2 regions of the Streptomyces sp. NPDC017991 genome follow, and region 1 is predicted to be linked to the other one. Evidence: predicted binding sites of a transcription regulator. Region 1 holds the regulator's gene; the other holds the start of a gene.
The links. Region 1 encodes HrcA, which represses chaperone genes, less so after heat shock. Its sites were predicted from a motif close to TTNGCACTCNGNNNNNCNGAGTGCNAA; they were not measured.

Region 1 (10,333 bases):
AGGCGGTAGCTGTCGAGCTTCTCCTCGGCGGCGACCTCGCCGGCCTCGCGCACGACGTCGGCGAGGATCTCCGGTTCGGCGGCGGCGAGGGAGGCGGCGTCCGGGTGGTGGACCTTCGGGATCACCAGGATGTGGGTGGGTGCTTGCGGGTTTATGTCCCGGAACGCCAGAGTCGTCCCGGTCTCACGAACGAGGGTCGCCGGAATCTTCCCCCCGACAATCTTGCAGAACAGACAGTCGTCCTGCGGTTCCCCTGCCATCACGCAGCCTCCTCAGCCCGAGTTGATCGATGCCCCGGCATGGTACCGACCGGGAGTGCCCCATCAGGGGCGCGGGGAACGGCGCGACCGCCCCCACGCACCCGCACCCGACGAACGCCCTCTCACGCCTCCGGCAACTCCGGAGCCACCTTCGGCGGATTGTCGGCGAGCCCCTCCAGCGCGATCCGCACAGCCGCGTCGAGCTGAACATCCCGCCCGGCGGCGTAATCCTGCGGCGCCTGGACCACCTCGACGTCCGGATCGACCCCGTGGTTCTCCACCCCCCACCCGTACCCCTCAAGCCAGAACGCGTACTTGGGCTGAGTGACCAGCGTCCCGTCGACCAGCCGGTACCGGCTGTCGATCCCGACGACACCGCCCCATGTACGCGTACCGACGACGGGCCCGATCCCCAGCGCCTTGATCGCTGCGTTCACGATGTCCCCGTCCGACCCGGAGAACTCGTTGGCGACGGCGACGACGGGCCCGCGAGGAGCGTCCTCCGGATAACTCGTCGGCCGCATCCCCCGCGCGAGGTCCCAGCCGACGATCCGCCGGGCGAGCTTCTCGATGACCAGCTGGGAGGTGTGCCCGCCGCGGTTCTCGCGGACGTCCACGACAAGTCCCTCCCGCGCCACCTCGATCCGCAGGTCGCGGTGGATCTGCGCCCAGCCGGGCGCCTGCATGTCGGGCACGTGCAGATATCCGAGCCGTCCGCCGGACTTCTCGTGCACATAGGCACGCCGGTCGGCGACCCACGCGTGGTAGCGCAGCGGCTCCTCGTCGGACATGGGCACGACCACCGCGTGCCGCGGATCGCCGCCGCCCGCCGGGGAGACGGTCAGCTCGACGGGTTTGCCGGCCGTGCCGACGAGCAGCGGCCAGGGTCCCGCGACCGGGTCGACGGGCTGCCCGGAGACGGCCACGATCGCGTCGCCCGCGCGCACCGCGACTCCGGGCGCGGCGAGCGGCGACTGCGCGTCGGGGTCGGAGGTCTCCGACGGCAGGATGCGGTCGATACGCCACAGCGGCGCTCCCTGCGGGCCGTCCTCGTGGCGGGAGATGTCGGCGCCGAGCAGCCCCTGCCGTTCCCCGTGCCCGAATCCGCCGCGCGGCATGACGTACGCGTGCGAGGTGCCGAGTTCCCCCTGCACCTCCCAGAGGAGGTCGACCAGGTCGTCGTGGGTGGCGACCCGTTCGAGGACGGGCCGGTAGCGGTCCAGTACGCCGTCCCAGTCGGTGCCGCCCAGGTCGGGGCGCCAGAAGTTGTCGCGCATGAGGCGGCCGGTCTCGTCGTACATCTGGCGCCACTCGGCGGCCGGGTCGACGCTCTGGCGGATGCGCGACAGGTCGACGGTGATGTTGGTGTCGCTCTCGTCGTCGTTCGAGGCGCGCCGGTCGCTCGGTACGACCTTCAGTTTGCCGTCGGTCCACAGCAGGATCCGCTTGCCGTCGCCGGTGACCATGAAGCCGTCGGCGTCCGAGGCGAGGTGTTCGATGCGCTGCTGGGCGAGGTCGTAGCGCTCCAGGTCGGTCTTGGGGTCCGGGTCGTCGGGGGTGGCGCGGGAGGCGCCCAGCACACCGCGCACGGGGTGCCGCAGCCACAGCAGTCCGTCCTTGGCGGCCCGCAGACTCGTGTAGCGGGCGGCCTCCACGGGGAACGGCACGATGCGGTCGCCGAGCCCGTCGAGGTCGATCCGGGTGGCCGGGGAGCCCTCGCTGTCGGGGGTCTCGTCCTTGTCGGGCGCCTCGAAGGGCCGGCCGTGCCGCTGCGGTCCGAAGGGCGAGGGGGTGGTGGCGGCGAGGGTGATGAGGTGCGGCCGGGAGCCCCCGACGAAGGCGAGGTCGAAGACGTGCTCGTCGTAGACGGGGTCGAAGGACCGTGCGGACAGGAAGGCCAGATGCTTCCCGTCGAGGGTGAACGCGGGCGCGTAGTCGCGGAATCGCAGGGGTGTCGCCTCGGTCACCGACAGGTCGGCGGTGTTGGCGAGCTTGAGCTGGCGCAGCGGGCGCGGGCCGGGGTGCGACCAGGCCAGCCAGGCGGAGTCGGGGGAGAAGACGAGCCCGGTGACCTCGCCGTCCTCGCTGCGGTCGACCTCGCGGACCTCGCCGGTCTCGCGCTCGACGAGCAGGACGCGTCCGTCGTGCGAGGCGACCGCGGCCCGGCTGCCGTCGGGTGCCATCGCGAGGGCGAGTACGCGGCCGAGCTGTCCGGCGGCGAGCCTGCGCGGGGTCGCGCCGGGTGCCACGCCGGTCGCCGGGGCGAACTCCAGCGCGTCGTCGCCCTCCGCGTCGGTCGCCCACACCACGTGCTCCTCGCCGTCGGCGCGGAAGGTGCGGGGCAGCCTGGCCCGTACGCCCTGTTCGGCGGCGAGGGCGCGGGCGGGCCCGGAGCGGTGGGTGACCCAGTGGACGGCTCCGCGCACGGCGACCGCGCTGCCGCGTCCGGTGTGGTCGGGGGCGGCGGCCCCGAACCAGCGGGAGGCGTTCACGGGATGGGGCTGCAGATCGACGCGCTGGCCGCCGAGCCGGATGTCGAGCCGGCGTGGCTCGGCCCCGTCGAGGTCGTCGAGGATCCACAGTTCACCGGCGGACGCGTACACGACGCGGGTCCCGTCGGTGGAGGCGTGCCGGGCGTAGAAGCCCTCGATCCCGGTGTGCCGTCGCAGGTCCGATCCGTCGGCGAGGGACGAGTACACGGCTCCCACGCCTTCGTGATCGGAGAGGAGGACGACCCGCTCCCCGACCCACGAGGGGTACTCAAGGTTCCCGTCGAGGTCGGCGTGCAGCCGTACGAACTCCCCGCGCTCCCCCTCCCCCTCGCGGTCGATCCACAACTTGCCCGCGGTGCCGCCCCGGTAGCGCTTCCACCAGGCGGCCTCGCGGCCCATGGGCGCGGACAGCAGGACGGTGCCGCCGGGGCCGTGGGCCACATCGCCGACGGGCCCGTACGGGAGGGTGGTCGCGGGTCCGCCGTCGAGCGGGATCGCGCGGGCCCAGCTGCGGCGCAGGCTCGCCTGGCCCTGCGTGCTGAGCGCGAGGACCTCACCCTGCGGGGTCCAGCCGCGCACCTGGGTCTTCCAACTGCCCCAGTACGTGAGGCGTTTGGCGGGGCCTCCGTCGACGGAGGCGATGTGCACCTCGGGGGCGCCGTCGCGGGTCGAGGTCCAGGCGACGGTGGTCCCGTCCGGGGAGATCCGTGGATGGTTCACGGGCACGTTGTCGGCGCTGACCCGCCAGGCACGGCCGCCGTCGAGCGGCGCCACCCAGACGTCGTCCTCGGCGGTGAAGGCGATCAACTCACCGTGCAGGTGCGGATACCGGAGATACGCGGAGGTCGCGGCGGATGCGGCGGATGCGGATGCGGCGGATGCAGGCTGTGTCACCCGATCACCCTATGCAGCCGTCCCAGCCGCGACCAGAGCTTTCGATCACTTCACCGGCCGGGCGCTTCGTCGCATTGATCACTTTCCCGAGATGCAGGAGCAACTCGGGTTCGGATACACGGTCACGGTGCGGGTGACGGTGACGGTCGCCCCGGGCTGGCCGGCGGGCGGAGTCGTCCGGTTGTCGACGGGCGGTGTGTTCGCCCGGCAGTTGCCGAGGACGTTCGCCCGGAACACCTCCTTGCCGCCCACCGTGGAGGTGAGATCGCCGCGTACGCAGGTGCCGTTGACCTCCTGCGTCACCTGGCCCTTGATGCTGATGTCCTGCCCGTCGCCGGTCTCGCCCACGCAGTCGACGGACGCCACGTTGCGCACGGTCGCCGAGGGTGTGGACGCGCTCTTCTCGCCGTACGCGGCGGTGCAGGTGAGCCAGCGCACGTCGACGCCCCGCTTCTCCAGCTCGCTCGTGCCCTTCTGGTCGGTGGTGATCGCGACGGCCGCGGTGTTCAGGCCGTCGCCCGGTTCACACGCGACCAGCGCGAACACGGCCGAGACGGCGGCCAGGCCGATCGCCGGGCCGCGGTGCCGTATACGCCTCAGTGCCACCATGCACGGCAGCGTGCCACTGGTCGCCCTCGCGCGGTAGACCCCATGCGGCCACGCTCACCCCCTCGGGGGCCAGCCCCCGAACCCCTCGTCCTCAAACGCCGGCCGGGCTAAGTGAGTCGTCTGCGGGCCGGTGGGGGCCGTTCGCGCAGTTCCCCGCGCCCCTGGAGAGCCGACCTGACCGTTCGCTGTCGTCTGCGGGCCAGTGGGGCCGATCGCGCAGTTCCCCGCGCCCCCAGTCCCCCAGGGGCGCGGGGAACTGCGCAATCCTGTGCGCCGACCCTCGACTCCCTGCTCCTCAAACGCCGGACGAGCCCAGGCCCCCCAGGGGCGCGGGGAACTGCGCAGTCCTGTGCGCCGGCCCTCAACTCCCTGCTCCTCAAACGCCGGGACAAGCCCAGGCACCTAGGGGCGCGGGGAACTGCGCGATCCCGTACGGCCACCCCCACCGAACGCGCGGACGAAGCCGGCGCTACGACCAGCGCCCCGTCCGGCCCAGCAGCAGCGCACCCGCCGCGGTCCCCGCCGTGGACGTCCGCAACACGCTTCGCCCCAGTCGGCACACCTTCGCCCCGGCCCCGGTGAACATCGACAACTCCTCGGGGGACACGCCCCCTTCGGGCCCGACGACCAGCACGATCTCCCCCTCGGAAGGGAGTTCGACTGTCGCGAGCGGCAACCCCGGGTACAGCCGATCCTCGTGCAGCACCGCCGCGAACTCCGCTTTGGCGAGAAACGCGGCAACCTGCTTGGTCGTCATCGCGTCCGCGACCTCCGCGAACCGCACCCGCCGCGACTGCTTGCCGGCCTCGCGCGCGGTGGCCCGCCACTTCGCCAGCGCCTTCAGCCCGCGCTCGCCCTTCCACTGCGTGATGCAACGGGACGCCGCCCAGGGGACGATCGCGTCGACGCCGGTCTCCGACATGGTCTCGACGGCGAGTTCACCGCGATCACCTTTGGGGAGCGCCTGTACGACGGTGATGCGCGGGGCGGGCGGCGGCTCCTCGTGCACGTGGAGGTCCGCCACGACGAGCCGGTCCTTGCCCTCGGCCGTCTTGACGACTCCTTCGGCCCAGTGGCCGAGCCCGTCGGTGAGGACCACGTCCTCACCGGTGCGCAGCCGTTTCACGGAGACGGCGTGCCGCCCCTCGGGCCCGTCGAGCACGAACTCGGGCCCGCCGGGCACCTCGTCCACCACGAACACCGGCGCGGTCATCGCCCGGCGCCCCCGCCCTGCTCGGCCGACAACGCTGTCCTGGCCGCGGCGAGTTCGGCCGCGAGCACCTCCACCAGTTGCCCGGCGGGCAGTTCGCGGGCGAGCCGGTGCCCCTGTCCCGCCCACAGCGCCATGCCCTGCGCGTCCCCCGCCTTGGCGGCAGCCTTGCGCAGCGCGGAGGTGAGGTGGTGCACCTCGGGATAGGCGGCGGGCGCGTACGGCCCGTGCTCGCGCATGAAGCGGTTCATCAGCCCTCGCGCGGGCCTGCCGGAGAACGCCCGCGTCAGCTGCGTACGGACGAAGAGGGGGTTGGTCAGCGCCTGCTTGTGCAGGGCGTTGGCGCCGGACTCGGGGGTGGCGAGGAAGGCCGTGCCCAGCTGGGCGGCGCTCGCGCCGGCGGCGAGCGCGGCGGCGATCTGGCTGCCGCGCATGATGCCGCCGGCCGCGATGATCGGGATCTGCACGGTCTCGCGGACCAGTGCGACGAGCGACAGGAGTCCGATGCCGGAGCCGTCCGCCTCGGGGTTGTCGCGGTGGGTGCCCTGGTGGCCGCCGGCCTCGACGCCCTGCACGATCACCGCGTCGGCGCCCGCCCACTGCACGGCCTGCGCCTCCTCGGCGGTGGTCGCGGTGACCAGGGTGAGCGTGCCGGCCCGGCTCAGGGAGTCCAGGACGTCGCGGGTGGGACAGCCGAAGTGGAAGGAGACGACCGGCACCGGGTTGTCGAGAAGGACGGCGAGCTTGGCGTCGTAGCCGTCGTCGCGTCCGCTGTCGGGGTCGCCCAGTTCGGTCTCGTACCAGGAGGACTCACCGGCGAGCTGGTGGGCGTACACCTCGACGGCCGACCGGTCCGCGTACTCGGGCTGGGGCATGAACAGGTTCACGCCGAACGGCCGGCTCGTGGCCCCGCGCAGCTGCTTGATGTCCTGGTACATGCCGTCGGCCGTCTTGTAGCCGGCGGCGAGAAAACCGAGCCCCCCGGCCTCGGACACGGCCGCGGCGAGCTGCGGCACGGAGACGCCGCCCGCCATCGGGGCCTGCACGATCGGGAGGGGGAAAAGATCGGTCAGCGCGGAGGACATGACGGCATGTTGTCACGTCCTCCGTACAAGTCCGAATCCGGCCGTCCGCCGGGCATAAGCCACAGGAATCATCCTGCGGCGCGCCCGGCGGTCACCAGCGGTCCACCTGTCAGGTACGGCCGTTGAAGGCGTCCTTCAGCCGGGAGAACAAGCCCTGCTGACCGGGCTGGAACTGCCCGGTGGGCCGCTCCTCGCCCCGCAGCTGAGCCAGCTCCCGCAGGACCCGCTCCATCTCGGGATCGAGCTTCGTGGGCGTCATGACCTCGACGTGCACGATGAGGTCGCCGCGCCCGCCGCCCCGCAGATGGGTGATCCCGCGCCCGTGTTTGGGGATCGACTGCCCGGACTGCGTTCCGGGGCGGATGTCGACCTCTTCGAGCCCGTCGAGCGTCTCCAGCGGGACCTTGGTGCCGAGCGCCGCCGCGGTCATCGGGATGGTGACCGTGCAGTGCAGGTCGTCGCCGCGCCGCTGGAACATGTTGTGCGGCAGCTCGTGGATCTCCACGTACAGGTCGCCGGCGGGGCCGCCACCGGGGCCGACCTCGCCCTCGCCCGCGAGCTGGATCCGGGTGCCGTTGTCGACACCGGCGGGGATCTTCACGGTCAGGGTCCGGCGCGAGCGCACCCGTCCGTCGCCCGCGCACTCGGGGCACGGCGTCGGAACGACCGTCCCGAAGCCCTGGCACTGCGGACACGGCCGGGACGTCATGACCTGCCCCAGGAAGGACCGCGTGACCTGGGACACCTCGCCGCGACCGCGACACATGTCACAGGTCTGCGCGGAGGTGCCGGGGGCCGCGCCCTCACCGCTGCAGGTGGTGCAGACGACGGCCGTGTCGACCTGGATGTCCTTCGTCGTGCCGAAGGCCGCCTCGTCGAGCTCTATCTCCAGCCGGATCATCGCGTCCTGGCCGCGCCGCGTGCGGGACCGGGGGCCACGCTGCGACGCCGTACCGAAGAACGCGTCCATGATGTCCGAGAAGTTGCCGAAGCCGCCCGCGCCGAAGCCACCGGCGCCACCGCCGCCCGCCTGGGACAGCGGGTCGCCGCCGAGGTCGTAGACCTGCTTCTTCTGCGGGTCCGACAACACCTCGTACGCGGCGTTGATCTCCTTGAAGCGCTCTTGCGTCTTCGGATCGGGATTGACGTCCGGGTGCAGCTCGCGGGCGAGCCGCCGGAATGCCTTCTTGATCTCGTCCTGGGACGCGTCGCGGCGCACGCCGAGTACGGCGTAGTAGTCCGTGGCCACTTACGACTCCGCCAGGATCTGTCCTACGTACCGTGCCACCGCTCGTACCGCTCCCATCGTTCCGGGGTAATCCATGCGCGTCGGTCCGACCACGCCGAGTTTGGCGACTGCTTCGCCGCCCGAACCGTAGCCGACCGACACCACAGAAGTGGAGTTGAGTCCCTCATGGGCGTTCTCGTGACCGATCCGTACGGCCATGCCCGAATCGTTGACCTCACCCAGCAGTTTGAGGAGCACGACCTGCTCCTCCAACGCTTCCAGCACCGGACGGATGGTGAGGGGAAAATCATGTCCGAAGCGCGTCAGGTTGGCGGTGCCGCCGATCATCAACCGCTCCTCGGTCTCCTCGACAAGAGTCTCCATGAGGGTGGAGAGCACTGTCACGACCGTCCCCCGGTCCTCCGCCTCGAAGGCGTCGGGGAGATCCTGCACCAGTTGAGGCACATCCGCGAAACGGCGCCCCGTGATCCGGCTGTTGAGCCGCGCGCGCAGATCCGCCAGCGAGACCTCCCCGAAGGGGGCCGGGCAGTCCACCATGCGCTGCTCGACGCGCCCGGTGTCCGTGATCAGTACGAGCATGACGCGGGCCGGGGCCAGCGACAGGAGCTCCACGTGACGCACGGTCGAGCGGGTGAGTGAGGGGTACTGGACGACGGCCACCTGCCGGGTGAGCTGCGCGAGGAGCCGCACGGTCCGCCCCACGACGTCGTCGAGGTCGACGGCGCCGTCCAGGAAGTGGTGGATCGCCCGCCGCTCGGGCGCGGTCATCGGCTTGACGCCCGCGAGCTTGTCGACGAAGAGGCGGTATCCCTTGTCCGTGGGGATGCGCCCCGCACTGGTGTGCGGCTGCGCGATGTACCCCTCGTCCTCCAGGACCGCCATGTCGTTGCGGACGGTCGCCGGTGACACACCCAGCCGGTGGCGCTCCGTGAGCGCCTTCGAGCCGACCGGCTCCTCCGTGCCCACGTAGTCCTGGACGATGGCGCGCAGCACTTCGAGCCTGCGTTCACTGAGCATCGCGCACACCTCCCGTGGTCTTCCGCGCGGTCATCGGTCGTCGTCGGTCGTCATCAGTCGTCTTCGGTGGCCTCGCCTGGCACTCAGTGCGCGCGAGTGCCAGCATCCCCGCGCCAAGTGTACGGCCGGTGGGTGCGGCCTGGGCAAGGGCGGGCCTGCGATGTCGTGACGCCGGGCACATCGGACAGGCGACGTGTACGAGGGTGTCCCGCTCTGTCGGGAACATGCAGGCGCAGCCGACGGGGTTAGCGTCGGCGCATGGACGTGATGTGGGAGGAGTCCGGACGCGACGGATCCGGCTGGGAGGAGCTGTCCCCGTCCGTGGGGCGTTGCCGCCTCCCGGGGTGGGACTGCACGGCCGGGCTCGTGGCCGGCGAGGACGCGGCACTCATGATCGACGCGGGATCGAGCGTGCGGGAGGGCGCGTGGCTGCGCACGCGGGCGCGGCGGTTGCTCGGGGGCGGGCGCGTCACGCACCTCGCGCTCACGCATCCGCACTTCGACCATGTCTTCGGGGCGGCGGCGTTCGCGGGGGCCGAGGTGTTCGGCGCGGTGGGCGCCACGGGGGTCCCCCCGGTCGGGCGAAGCCGAGACTGGGGGAGGGTTCTCGGCGACGGCCGGGAGGAACTGCTCGCGGACGCCGTGCGCAACGGCGCCGATCCCGGGGAGGCGGCCGAGGCGGCGGATCTCCTGGTCTGGCCCCGGCATCTCGTCTCCGGCGAGTGGACGCTCGACCTGGGTGGCGGCCGGCAGGTCCTGCTGGCGAACGTGGGGCCGGGGCACACGGGCCACGACCTCGCGGTCCTGGTGGCCGGGCCCGGCTCCCCGGAGATCGTCTTCTGCGGCGACCTCGTCGAGGAGTCCGGCGAACCCCAGGCCGGGCCGGACGCCGTGCCCTCCCACTGGCCCGCCGCGCTGGACCGCCTGCTGGCCCTCGGGGGCGAGGACGCGCTGTACGTGCCCGGGCACGGGGCGGTGGTGGACGCGGCGTTCGTACGGGCCCAACGGGAGGCGCTGGCCCGGCGCTTCGACGTGCCGTGAACGGTGTTCGGGCCTGCCGAGGGGGTGTCGGTGTACCTGCCGGGACCGGGCTTCTCCTATCGTCATCCGAATGCGCCAGTACTCAGCGGATCTGACCCCTCCGTGGAAGAAGCCCAAGCCCGTGCCCGAGGTCGCGGCGGATCCCGGGCTCGTGGTCGAGGAGCCCGGGACCGGGTTCTGCGGTGCCGTGATCCGCTGCGAGGCGGGGACGGTGACGCTGGAGGACCGCTTCGGCAAGCACCGGGTGTTCCCGCTGGAGCCGCGCGGCTTCCTCCTTGAGGGGCGCGTGGTGACCCTCGTACGCCCGTCCGCCGCGCCGGTACGCCCTACGCGCACGGCGTCGGGGTCGGTCGCCGTGCCGGGTGCGCGGGCCCGGGTGGCCCGCGCGGGACGCATCTACGTCGAGGGCCGCCACGACGCCGAGCTGGTGGAGCGGGTGTGGGGCGACGACCTCCGCATCGAGGGCGTCGTCGTCG
Region 2 (10,333 bases), on a different contig from region 1:
CTGGTCGTGCCGATCGCCTCCGGTTCGCAGCTGACGAAGATCGACAAGGGCCTGAAGGAGCTGATCCAGCTCGGTCTCGTCGAGGACAAGCCGTACAAGATCTTCGGCGCGCAGGCCGAGGGCTGTTCGCCGGTGTCCGTCGCCTACAAGGCCGGGCACGACGTCGTACGCCCGCAGAAGCCGAACACGATCGCGAAGTCGCTCGCGATCGGGAACCCGGCGGACGGGCCGTACGTGCTCGACATCGCCCGCCGGACGGGCGGGGCCGTGGAGGACGTGAACGACGACCAGGTCGTCGACGCGATCAAGCTGCTGGCGCGGACCGAGGGAATCTTCGCGGAGACCGCCGGCGGGGTGACGGTGGGGGTGGCGAAGAAGCTGATCGAAGCCGGTCTGCTGGACCCGAGCCTGACGACCGTCGTCCTCAACACGGGGGACGGTCTGAAGACGCTGGACGCCGTTGCCTCCGACACGGGGCTGACCGCGACCATCCGGCCGAGTCTTGACTCGTTCCGTGAGGCCGGGCTCGGGTCTTAGCCGTTGTCAGTCACCTGCGGGCCGGCAGTGGCCGGTCGCGCCCCGCGGCGGAGCCGCGATGTCACCGACCCGCGCCCTATCGGGCGCTACGCACCCGACCGGAGGTCTCCGTGAGCGTCAACGTCCGTATCCCCACCATCCTGCGTACCTACACAAGTGGTCAGGCCGAAGTGGCCGCCGAAGGGGCGACCCTCGCCGAGGTCATCGCCGATCTGGAGAAGAACCACACCGGTATCGCGGCCCGTGTCCTGGACGACCAGGGCAAGCTGCGGCGGTTCGTCAACGTGTACGTGAACGACGACGACGTCCGCTTCGAGCAGGGTCTTGAGACGGCCACGCCGGACGGCGTCGGGGTCTCGATCATCCCGGCGGTCGCCGGAGGCTGAGCGCCCCGTCCGGAGCCCGCCCGGTGCCCCGTTCGGCGGCGCTGATCATTACCCTCGGTAATGTCGAACACGCAGAGTTCATCGAATTGCCCTCTCCGCGCCCGAAGCGGAGGGGGCAATTCTGTATGGTTGAGCGCGGTACAGTTGGGGAAGCTGCCTCGCTTCGCAAGGTCGGCGCATATGAGTTCGCGCCCGGGGCCCGACAAGAAGCAGCCAAAGTAACCGGTACTTTTGAGCCGTTTATGGCGTTTACCGGGCCCGACTTGCCCTGGATCTGCGTAAATCCTTCACATATTTCCGATCAGCCGTGCCCGGAATTCTCGTCGGATTGACCTGTTGCAGACGGCAGTTGGACGGATACATTCAGCCGCGGTCGACGCGTTCCGGCGCACACCCCCAACCGTTGGGGGGTGAGGTCTGACCCGGATCCGCGAAGTGCGGGTCTGTGCAAGGGCCAGTAATAGGGGAGTTAGGCATGGCTCAGGGCACCGTCAAATGGTTCAACGCGGAGAAGGGGTACGGCTTCATCGCGGTCGACGGTGGTGCGGATGTATTCGTCCACTACAGCGCGATTCAGATGGACGGCTACCGCACCCTGGAAGAGGGTCAGCGGGTCGATTTTGAGATCTCGCAAGGCCAGAAGGGGCCGCAGGCGGACATGGTCCGGCTGGCGACCGGCTGAAGCACGCGCCGACTTACTGCGACGTTCTTCTTCCGAAGGGCTCGTACCTCCCGGGTACGGGCCCTTCGGCATGTCCGGTGCCGGCCGCGGGTCGGCGGGGGGCGCCTCAAGGTCATCGGGCGCCCCCGCCTCGCACCCCCTCCCACCTGCGGATCATTGAGAGGCGCTTGCACTCGCATGGGTCGAGTGCTAATCATTGGCGTTAGCACTCTGATGGTGAGAGTGACAACGAGGACCGGGTCAGTGAGGCCCGCAGGCCGGGTGGGGCAAGGAACCACGAGGTCTGCAGGCCGTCCGTCGCGGGCGCAGGCGCGGTCCTGGAGATTCCACCCCAGTCCGGGAGGACCACTTCACATGGCCAAGATCATCGCGTTCGACGAGGAGGCACGGCGCGGTCTCGAGCGCGGGATGAACCAGCTCGCCGACGCCGTCAAGGTAACCCTTGGCCCCAAGGGTCGTAACGTCGTCCTAGAGAAGAAGTGGGGCGCCCCCACGATCACCAACGATGGTGTTTCCATCGCCAAGGAGATCGAGCTTGAGGACCCGTACGAGAAGATCGGCGCAGAGCTGGTCAAGGAAGTCGCCAAGAAGACGGACGACGTCGCCGGCGACGGAACGACCACGGCGACCGTGCTCGCCCAGGCGCTGGTCCGCGAGGGTCTGCGCAACGTAGCCGCCGGCGCCAACCCGATGGCTCTCAAGCGCGGTATCGAGAAGGCCGTCGAGGCCGTCTCCGGTGCCCTTCTTGAGCAGGCCAAGGATGTCGAGACCAAGGAGCAGATCGCTTCCACGGCCTCCATCTCCGCCGCCGACACCCAGATCGGCGAGCTCATCGCCGAGGCGATGGACAAGGTCGGCAAGGAAGGCGTCATCACCGTCGAGGAGTCCCAGACCTTCGGTCTTGAGCTTGAGCTCACCGAGGGTATGCGCTTCGACAAGGGCTACATCTCGGCGTACTTCGCCACCGACATGGAGCGTATGGAGGCCGTCCTCGACGACCCGTACATCCTGATCGCCAACTCGAAGATCGCCAACGTCAAGGACCTGCTCCCGCTCCTTGAGAAGGTCATGCAGGGCGGCAAGCCGCTGCTGATCATCGCTGAGGACGTCGAGGGCGAGGCTCTGTCGACGCTGGTCGTCAACAAGATCCGTGGCACCTTCAAGTCCGTCGCCGTCAAGGCTCCGGGCTTCGGCGACCGCCGCAAGGCCATGCTCGGCGACATCGCCATCCTCACGGGCGGCGAGGTCATCTCCGAGGAGGTCGGCCTGAAGCTGGAGAACGCGGGTCTGGACCTGCTGGGCCGTGCCCGCAAGGTCGTCATCACCAAGGACGAGACCACGATCGTGGACGGCTCCGGCTCCGCCGACCAGGTCCAGGGCCGGGTCAACCAGATCCGCGCCGAGATCGAGAACTCGGACTCGGACTACGACCGCGAGAAGCTCCAGGAGCGCCTGGCGAAGCTGGCCGGCGGCGTGGCCGTCATCAAGGCCGGTGCCGCCACCGAGGTCGAGCTCAAGGAGCGCAAGCACCGCATCGAGGACGCCGTTCGCAACGCGAAGGCGGCCGTCGAGGAGGGCATCGTCGCCGGTGGTGGCGTGGCTCTGCTCCAGGCTTCCTCGGTGTTCGAGAAGCTTGAGCTCACGGGTGACGAGGCGACCGGCGCGAACGCCGTGAAGCTCGCCCTGGAGGCCCCGCTCAAGCAGATCGCCGTCAACGGTGGTCTTGAGGGTGGCGTCATCGTCGAGAAGGTCCGCAACCTGCCCGTCGGTCACGGCCTCAACGCCGCGACCGGTGAGTACGTGGACATGATCGCCGAGGGCATCATCGACCCGGCGAAGGTCACGCGCTCTGCCCTGCAGAACGCCGCCTCCATCGCCGCGCTGTTCCTCACCACCGAGGCCGTCATCGCCGACAAGCCGGAGAAGGCTTCGGCCGGCGCCGGCGCCGGCGGCGGCATGCCGGGCGGTGACATGGACTTCTGAGCCCCGGCTCAGTAGTTCTTCGCAGCCACGCGAGAGTTCTTCGCAGCACGCGAACGAGGGCGGCATCCCGGAAACGGGGTGCCGCCCTCGGGCGTGTCCGGGGTCACAGAGGTGGGTGTCGGAGCGCAGGAATGCCGCGATCGCCGAGATGGTTGAGCCGGGGAGTGATTCATGCGCATGCACATACCCAGTGGGATGTGCAATCCCCTCCCCCCCACGAGGAGCCCCCACGTGACTGTCGCCCCCTCCGCCTCCCGCGCCGCCGAGGTTCTTTCCCGGCCCGTCGCCCTCAACGGCCTGACCGTTCCGAACCGGATCGCGATGGCGCCGATGACCCGGCAGTTCTCACCGGGCGGGGTTCCGGGGGAGGACGTGGCGTCGTACTACGCCCGCCGTGCCGCCGCCGGTGTCGGTCTGATCGTCACCGAGGGCACGTACGTGGACCACGAGTCGGCCGGGAACAGCGACCGGGTGCCGCGGTTCCACGGGGAGGAGCAGCTCGCCGGGTGGGCGAAGGTCGCCGCGGACGTGCACGCGGCGGGCGGGACGATCATGCCGCAGCTCTGGCACATCGGCATGGTGCGCTCCGCCGGGGATCAGCCGTTCACGGACGCGCCCGCGGTCGGCCCCTCCGGCCTGCGCCTCGACGGCACCGCCGGCCAGGGCAAGGAGATGACCCGGGCCGACCTCGACGACGTCATCCAGGCCTTCGCCGACGCCGCTGCCGCCGCTGAGCGCATCGGCTTCGACGGGGTCGAACTGCACGGCGCGCACGGCTACCTGCTCGATCAGTTCCTGTGGGCGGGCACCAACCGCCGCACGGACGGGTACGGCGGTGACCCCGTCGCCCGTACGAAGTTCGCCGCGGAGATCGTGGCCGCGGTGCGGGCGGTCGTCTCGCCGGACTTCCCCGTCCTCTTCCGCTACTCGCAGTGGAAGCAGGACGTCTACAAGGCGCGCCTGGCGGAGACCCCGGCGGAGCTCGGTTCCCTGTTGGAGCCCCTCGCCGCGGCCGGCGTGGACGCCTTCCACGCGTCGACGCGCCGCTACTGGCTGCCGGAGTTCGACGGCTCCGACCTGAACCTGGCCGGCTGGACGAAGAAGCTCACCGGCAGGCCCGTCATCACCGTCGGCTCGGTCGGCCTCGACGGGGACTTCCTCAAGGGCTTCCGTGGCGAGGGCGCGCCGGTCAAGGGCATCGACGACCTGCTCGACCGGCTGGAGAACGAGGAGTTCGACATGATCGCGGTCGGCCGCGCGCTGCTCCAGGACCCGGAGTGGGCCGTGAAGGTGCTGGGCGGGCGGTTCGGTGAACTGGAGGCGTTCAACGCGTCGGCGCTGCGCTCGCTCAGCTGATTTCGGGTGGGCGCGCGCATTCGGCTGCGGGCCGGTGGGGGTTGGCCCACGGGATTGCGCAGTTCCCCGCGCCCCTAGGTATCCAGAGGCGCGGGTAACTGCGCAGCGGGGGGGGGCGGGGGCGGAGCCCCAGGCGGTGACGGAAGCGAGGTCAGGGCTTCGGGGACAGGTGCTGGGTTGTCCACTTCTCGAAGGAGGTCAGTTCGATGCCGAGGTCCCTGGCGTACTGGGGGCGGCCGGGCTGGCCGACCACGTTCAACCGCTCGTGCGAGGCGCCCATCGGCGGCATGCCCGCGGCCAGTGCCTCCTCCTCCGTCATGTCCGGCGCGGGCAGACGCACGCCGAGCGCCCCGGAGAGGATCTCGGCGATCCGCGCCATCGACAGGTAGTCGCTGGCCAGTTCCAGCTCGACGCGGTCGAACCGTTCCGGTGCGGCGACGGCCGCTGCCGCCGCCGTACCGACGTCGTCCACCGCGGCGAGGGACAGGCGGGTGGTGGGCTTGAGCACGCTCACGATGCCGCCCTCGACGCCGCGCGGGAACAGGAACCGCATCGAGGGGAGGAAGTTCTCCATGAAGAAGCCCGGCTTGAGCAACGTCCAGCGGGGGAAGCCGGCCTCGCGGAGCCGGTCCTGGATCGCCCGCTTCGCCTCCAGCGTGGCCGCCGTCGACGCCCACCGGCCCTCCGCCCAGCCGGGGTCCTGGGTGTGCTGACCGGCACCGCTGACGGAGGTGTGCACGAACTGCGGCACACCGGCCGCCCTGGCGCCCTCGATGAGGTTGACGCCCTGCCTCACCTCCCCGTCGAAGTCGAAGCCGTCCTCTGTGATGCCGGGCATCTGTACGGAGAAGACCGCGCGGACGCCTTCCGAGGCGCGGGCCACGGAGTCGCGGTCGTGGAGGTCGCCGGTGACCAGCTCCGCGCCGAGCGCCTCGACGGCCTTGGCGCGGGTCGTGGCCGGGTCGCGTACCAGCGCCCGTACGGGCACGCCCGCCGTGAGCAGGGCGCGGGCGGTTGCCCCGCCCTGTCTGCCGGTGGCGCCCGTGACCAGGACGGGTGCGGGGTCTGAGCCGGTGTTCTTGGGCATGCGAGTGCTCCTCCGAGGTGCTGACGCAGCAAAACGGCGGGGCCCGCCGTTTCCTCTTCACCTAAGATATGGCGGGGCCCGCCGTTTGACAAAGCACGAGGTGAGATCCGATGCCCGATCGTCAGCGCGCCGATGCCAGGCGCAACTACGCGCGCATCCTCGCGGTGGCCGAGGAAGAGGTCGCCGCGCGCGGGGCGGATGCGTCCCTGGAGCAGATCGCGCGCACCGCGGGGGTCGGGTCGGCCACGGTTCGCCGGCACTTCCCGACGCGTCGCGCGCTGCTGGAAGCGGTCTCGCGGACGCGGATCGAGGCACTCTGCGTGCGCGCCGAGGAGCTGACGGATCAGGGCGACAGCAGGGATGCCCTGCTGGAGTGGATGGGTGAAGTCGTCGCCTACTGCGTCTCCGCGCGGGGGCTGGCCGCCGCGCTGACGTACGACGGGTCTCCGGCCGACCCGGTGCACGACAACTCGTGCTCGCGGTCGTTGGAGGAGGCGGGGGGCCCGCTGCTCCGACGTGCCGTGCGGGACGGCGCGGTGGCGGCGGGCGTCACCGTCGCCGACCTGATCACGCTCGCTGTCGGCGTCGTGCTGGCAACGGAACACCACCGGGACCCGGCGGCGGAGGCGGACCGGTTGTTCCGGCTGGCGGTGGTGGGGCTGAGTCCGCCGCGTGGGGGCGCGGGCTGAGGTCGCCGGGCGGGGGTGGCGGCGCGGGCCGGGCAGGTTCGCGCCAAAATTGCTGACAATTTTGTGGGCGATTCGCTCGGTATGGCGGCGGACCAGGCAGGACGTGGGTGTTCGGGCCGGTGGCCGATTCCCTGTGCTGTCGCCGAAGGGGGAGGGGAAGTCCTCGGAAACGGCTGGTGCACTGGGTGCTTCGAGCCGTGCTTGAGGACAGGATCGACGACAGGAGACGGACGTGAAGCGCAGAGCAGCGGTCATGGGACTTACCGCGGCGACCGTGGGGACGGCGGCCGGGTTCGGTTCCGGGGCGCGGGCCGCCACGCAGGACCGGCGGGGCGTCACGCGGGACCGGCAGGGTGTCACGCAGGACCGGCGGGCCGGGACCGGAGCGGGGGCGGGGGCTCCGGTGGATCTGGTCTTCGATCCGGACGCCTACGCCGAATCCACCCTCACCATCAAGGACACCGGCGGCGTCGCCCACGAGGTCGCGTACCGCTTCTACAAGGTCGCCTCCTACGTGGCCAAGCCGGTCGACGCGGCCTACCAGTCCCTCAACGTCAGCGTGCCGGTGAGGATCGACGGCACGACCGTCGACGCCACGGGCGCGCCCATCCTCCTCGCCAACGGCATCGGCGGGTACATGCCGTCGTCCGTGGCGAACAACACCGGGATCGTCGCGTCCGGGATGGGCGGCGGAACCAGCCGCCAGGCGCTCGCGCTCGCCGCCGGGTACGTCGTCGTGGAGCCCGGCGCCCGCGGTCGTACGCTCGTCGACGCCTCGGGGGTCCACTACGGCACGGCGCCGGCCGTCATCGTCGACCTGAAGGCCGCCGTGCGGTACCTGAAGTTCAACAGGGGCCGCGTCCCGGGCGACGTACGGCGGATCGTCTCGTCCGGGGTCAGCGCGGGCGGGGCCCTGTCCGCACTGCTCGGCGCGTCCGGTGACAGTCCGCTCTACGACCCGTACCTGAAGGCGATCGGCGCGACCGACGCGAGCGACGCGATCTTCGCCGCCGGTGCCTGGTGTCCGATCATCGACCTCGAACACGCCGACATGGCGTACGAGTGGTGCTGGGGCGCCAACCTGCTGAGCGGCGGCGCGCAGGTCGATCAGACCGTCTCCGGAGAGCTGAAGGCCGCGTACGCCGAGCACCTGGCCTCGCTCGGGCTGCGGGCGAAGGGCTTCGGCGCCCTCACCGCGCGCAACCTGGACGCGTACCTGCTGCGGACGCATCTGGAGCCGTCGGCCACGCGGTACCTGGCGGCGCTGCCGGACGCGGACCGGGCCGTCTATCTCGCCGCGAACCCGTTCATCACCTGGTCCGGCGGCGGCTCAGGCGGACGGGCCACCTTCTCCTGGGACGGCTTCCTCACACATGTGGGCGCCCGGAAGAAGAACGCGCCGTCGTTCGACGGCTTCACCCTGGCCACGCCCGAGAACAACCTGTTCGGCACGGGGACCACGAAGGCCCGGCACTTCACGCTCTACAGCCTGCGGCACGAGAGCGGCGACAGCGCGCGCCTGGACGCCGACATCCCCGGGAAGCTCGACCTGATGAACCCGATGCACCACCTCGTCGAGAACCTCAACCGCAGTCGGGCGAAGCACTGGTGGATACGCCTCGGCACCAAGGACACCGACACCTCGCTCTCGATCGCGGGCAACCTGTCCGCGCGTCTGACGAGCCTCGGTGACGACGTCGACACCGCCTACTACTGGGACGCGGGGCACGGGGCCGACCAGGATCCGGGTGCCTTCGTCGAGTGGATCGGGAAGGTCTCGGGCTACCGGCCCCAGCTCTAGTTCCAGCCCTGCTTCCGGCTCTGTTTCCGGCTTCGGTTCCAGCTCTAGAGGTTTCCCATCGGTTCGATGTCGACCTTCACCGGTGTGCCCCAGATGCGCAGCACCTCGTAGTCCGTGAACTCGTGGACCAGCCGGTAGGCCATGCTCGGGCGAGGGCTCCGGCGCTGTGCGGCGAGATACAGCTCGGCCTCCTGCTTGTCGCGGCGGGGCGTGCCGCAGAGCTGCCAGGCCTGGCCGGTCCACATCTCCGGCAGCCAGCGCTGCTGGGGCTGGGGCCGGTCGCCCCGGACGCCGTAACGGGACTTGGTACGTTCCGAACCCTCGTCCGGGGCCGTCGGGCGGCCCTGCGGGAAGGAGTCCTGGAACGAGTCGTTCACCTTCGAGCGGCGGGCGAGGCGGCGGCGGGTCTCGCACAGCAGGCACAGGTCGAGGGCGTCCTCGTCCACCGGGCCCGTGGGGTGTTCCGCGCAGCGGGTGGTGGGGGCCGCGGTGGTGACGGTCTCGTCCAGGAGGTCCAGGGCGCGCTTCAGGTCCGCCTTCACCTCGTGGAGCTTGGCGTCGGGCATCTCGGTGGAGAGGGCGTCTCCGTGCTCGCCCAGCACGCGGAGGGCTCTGCCCAGGGCGGTCAGTTGCGCGTGGTTCACGGTCTTGGGGTCCCTTCCGTTTGGCTCCACCAGCCTCGCACGAGGTACTGACAGCGCCCCTGTGAAGGGGCGGTCAGGGCTGGCGGGTCGTTGCCAGGGCCTCGCGCAGGTGGCCGTTCGTCTCCTTGAGGAGGTGGGCGGCCGTGGGGGCGTCCACGGTGCCCAGGATCGTGAGGATCGCGTTCTTGACCTCGCCGTCCGTCGCGGCCAGGGCCGCCTCGATCTCCTCGTCGGAGGCACCCGTGGCGAGCGCGACGATACGGCGTGAACGCGCCCGCAGCTTCTCGTTCGAGGCGCGTACGTCGACCATCAGGTTCCCGTACGTCTTGCCCAGGCGGATCATCGTGATCGTCGAGAGCATGTTGAGGACGAGCTTCTGCGCCGTGCCCGCCTTCAGCCGGGTGGAGCCCGTGAGCAGCTCGGGACCCACCACGACCTCGATGCCGTGGTCCGCCGCTGCCGCCAGCGCGCTGTCCGCGTTGCAGGACAGGCCGACCGTGAGGGCGCCGAGCGCGCGGGCGTGTTCCACCGCGCCGATCGCGTACGGGGTGCGGCCCGAGGCGGAGACACCGACGACCGTGTCGTCCGCCGTGAGGTTCAGCGCGGACAGGTCCGCGACGGCCAGTTCCGCGGAGTCCTCCGCCCCCTCGACCGACGTCGTCATCGCGGCCGGACCGCCCGCGATCAGCCCGACGACCTCGGTCGGGTCCGTGTTGAACGTCGGCGGGCACTCCGACGCGTCCAGCACGCCGAGCCGGCCGGCGGTGCCGGCGCCGGCGTAGACGAGCCGGCCACCGCGCCCCATCCGCTCCGCGATGGCGTCGATCGCGGCCGCGATGTCCGGCAGCCGCGCGGCGACGGCGGTCGGCACGGTGGCGTCCTCACCGTTCATGATCTTCGCGATGTCGAGCGTCGGCAGTCGGTCGATGTCGGAGTGCTCGGGGCGGAACGCCTCCGTGGTCAGGCCCTCCAACTCGGCCCGCACGCTGCGGTGTCCGGAGGACGAGGGGGCGTCGGTGGCGTCGGCGCTTGAGGTCATGTACGGCGACTCTCTCTGGTACGGGCGGGACGGATCGTGTTGCTCTTCACGGACGCGGGGAACACCGCAATCCTTCGTCTTTCAAGGGGCGCGGGGGAACGGCGCAATCTTTTGTCTTTGAAGGGGCGC

Region 2: groL (chaperonin GroEL) is a predicted target of HrcA. The motif match lies at 1,808-1,834, and genes of this name have one in related genera.

What each region holds. Positions count from the first base shown of each region.
Region 1 covers NZ_JBIRGP010000002.1:288,407-298,739, forward strand. The annotation lists gene ACH4DZ_RS05885 (histidine triad nucleotide-binding protein) at 1-260, opposite strand, end outside; gene ACH4DZ_RS05890 (S41 family peptidase) at 383-3,646, opposite strand; gene ACH4DZ_RS05895 (hypothetical protein) at 3,725-4,255, opposite strand; gene ACH4DZ_RS05900 (16S rRNA (uracil(1498)-N(3))-methyltransferase) at 4,725-5,468, opposite strand; gene ACH4DZ_RS05905 (nitronate monooxygenase) at 5,465-6,550, opposite strand; gene dnaJ (molecular chaperone DnaJ) at 6,660-7,799, opposite strand; gene hrcA (heat-inducible transcriptional repressor HrcA) at 7,800-8,816, opposite strand; gene ACH4DZ_RS05920 (MBL fold metallo-hydrolase) at 9,075-9,857, shown strand; gene ACH4DZ_RS05925 (DUF3097 domain-containing protein) at 9,928-10,333, shown strand, end outside.
Region 2 covers NZ_JBIRGP010000009.1:138,803-149,135, forward strand. The annotation lists gene thrC (threonine synthase) at 1-537, shown strand, start outside; gene ACH4DZ_RS26010 (MoaD/ThiS family protein) at 648-923, shown strand; gene ACH4DZ_RS26015 (cold-shock protein) at 1,399-1,605, shown strand; gene groL (chaperonin GroEL) at 1,960-3,588, shown strand; gene ACH4DZ_RS26025 (NADH:flavin oxidoreductase) at 3,784-4,944, shown strand; gene ACH4DZ_RS26030 (NmrA family NAD(P)-binding protein) at 5,096-6,031, opposite strand; gene ACH4DZ_RS26035 (TetR/AcrR family transcriptional regulator) at 6,142-6,720, shown strand; gene ACH4DZ_RS26040 (subtype B tannase) at 6,953-8,521, shown strand; gene ACH4DZ_RS26045 (hypothetical protein) at 8,566-9,165, opposite strand; gene murQ (N-acetylmuramic acid 6-phosphate etherase) at 9,239-10,204, opposite strand.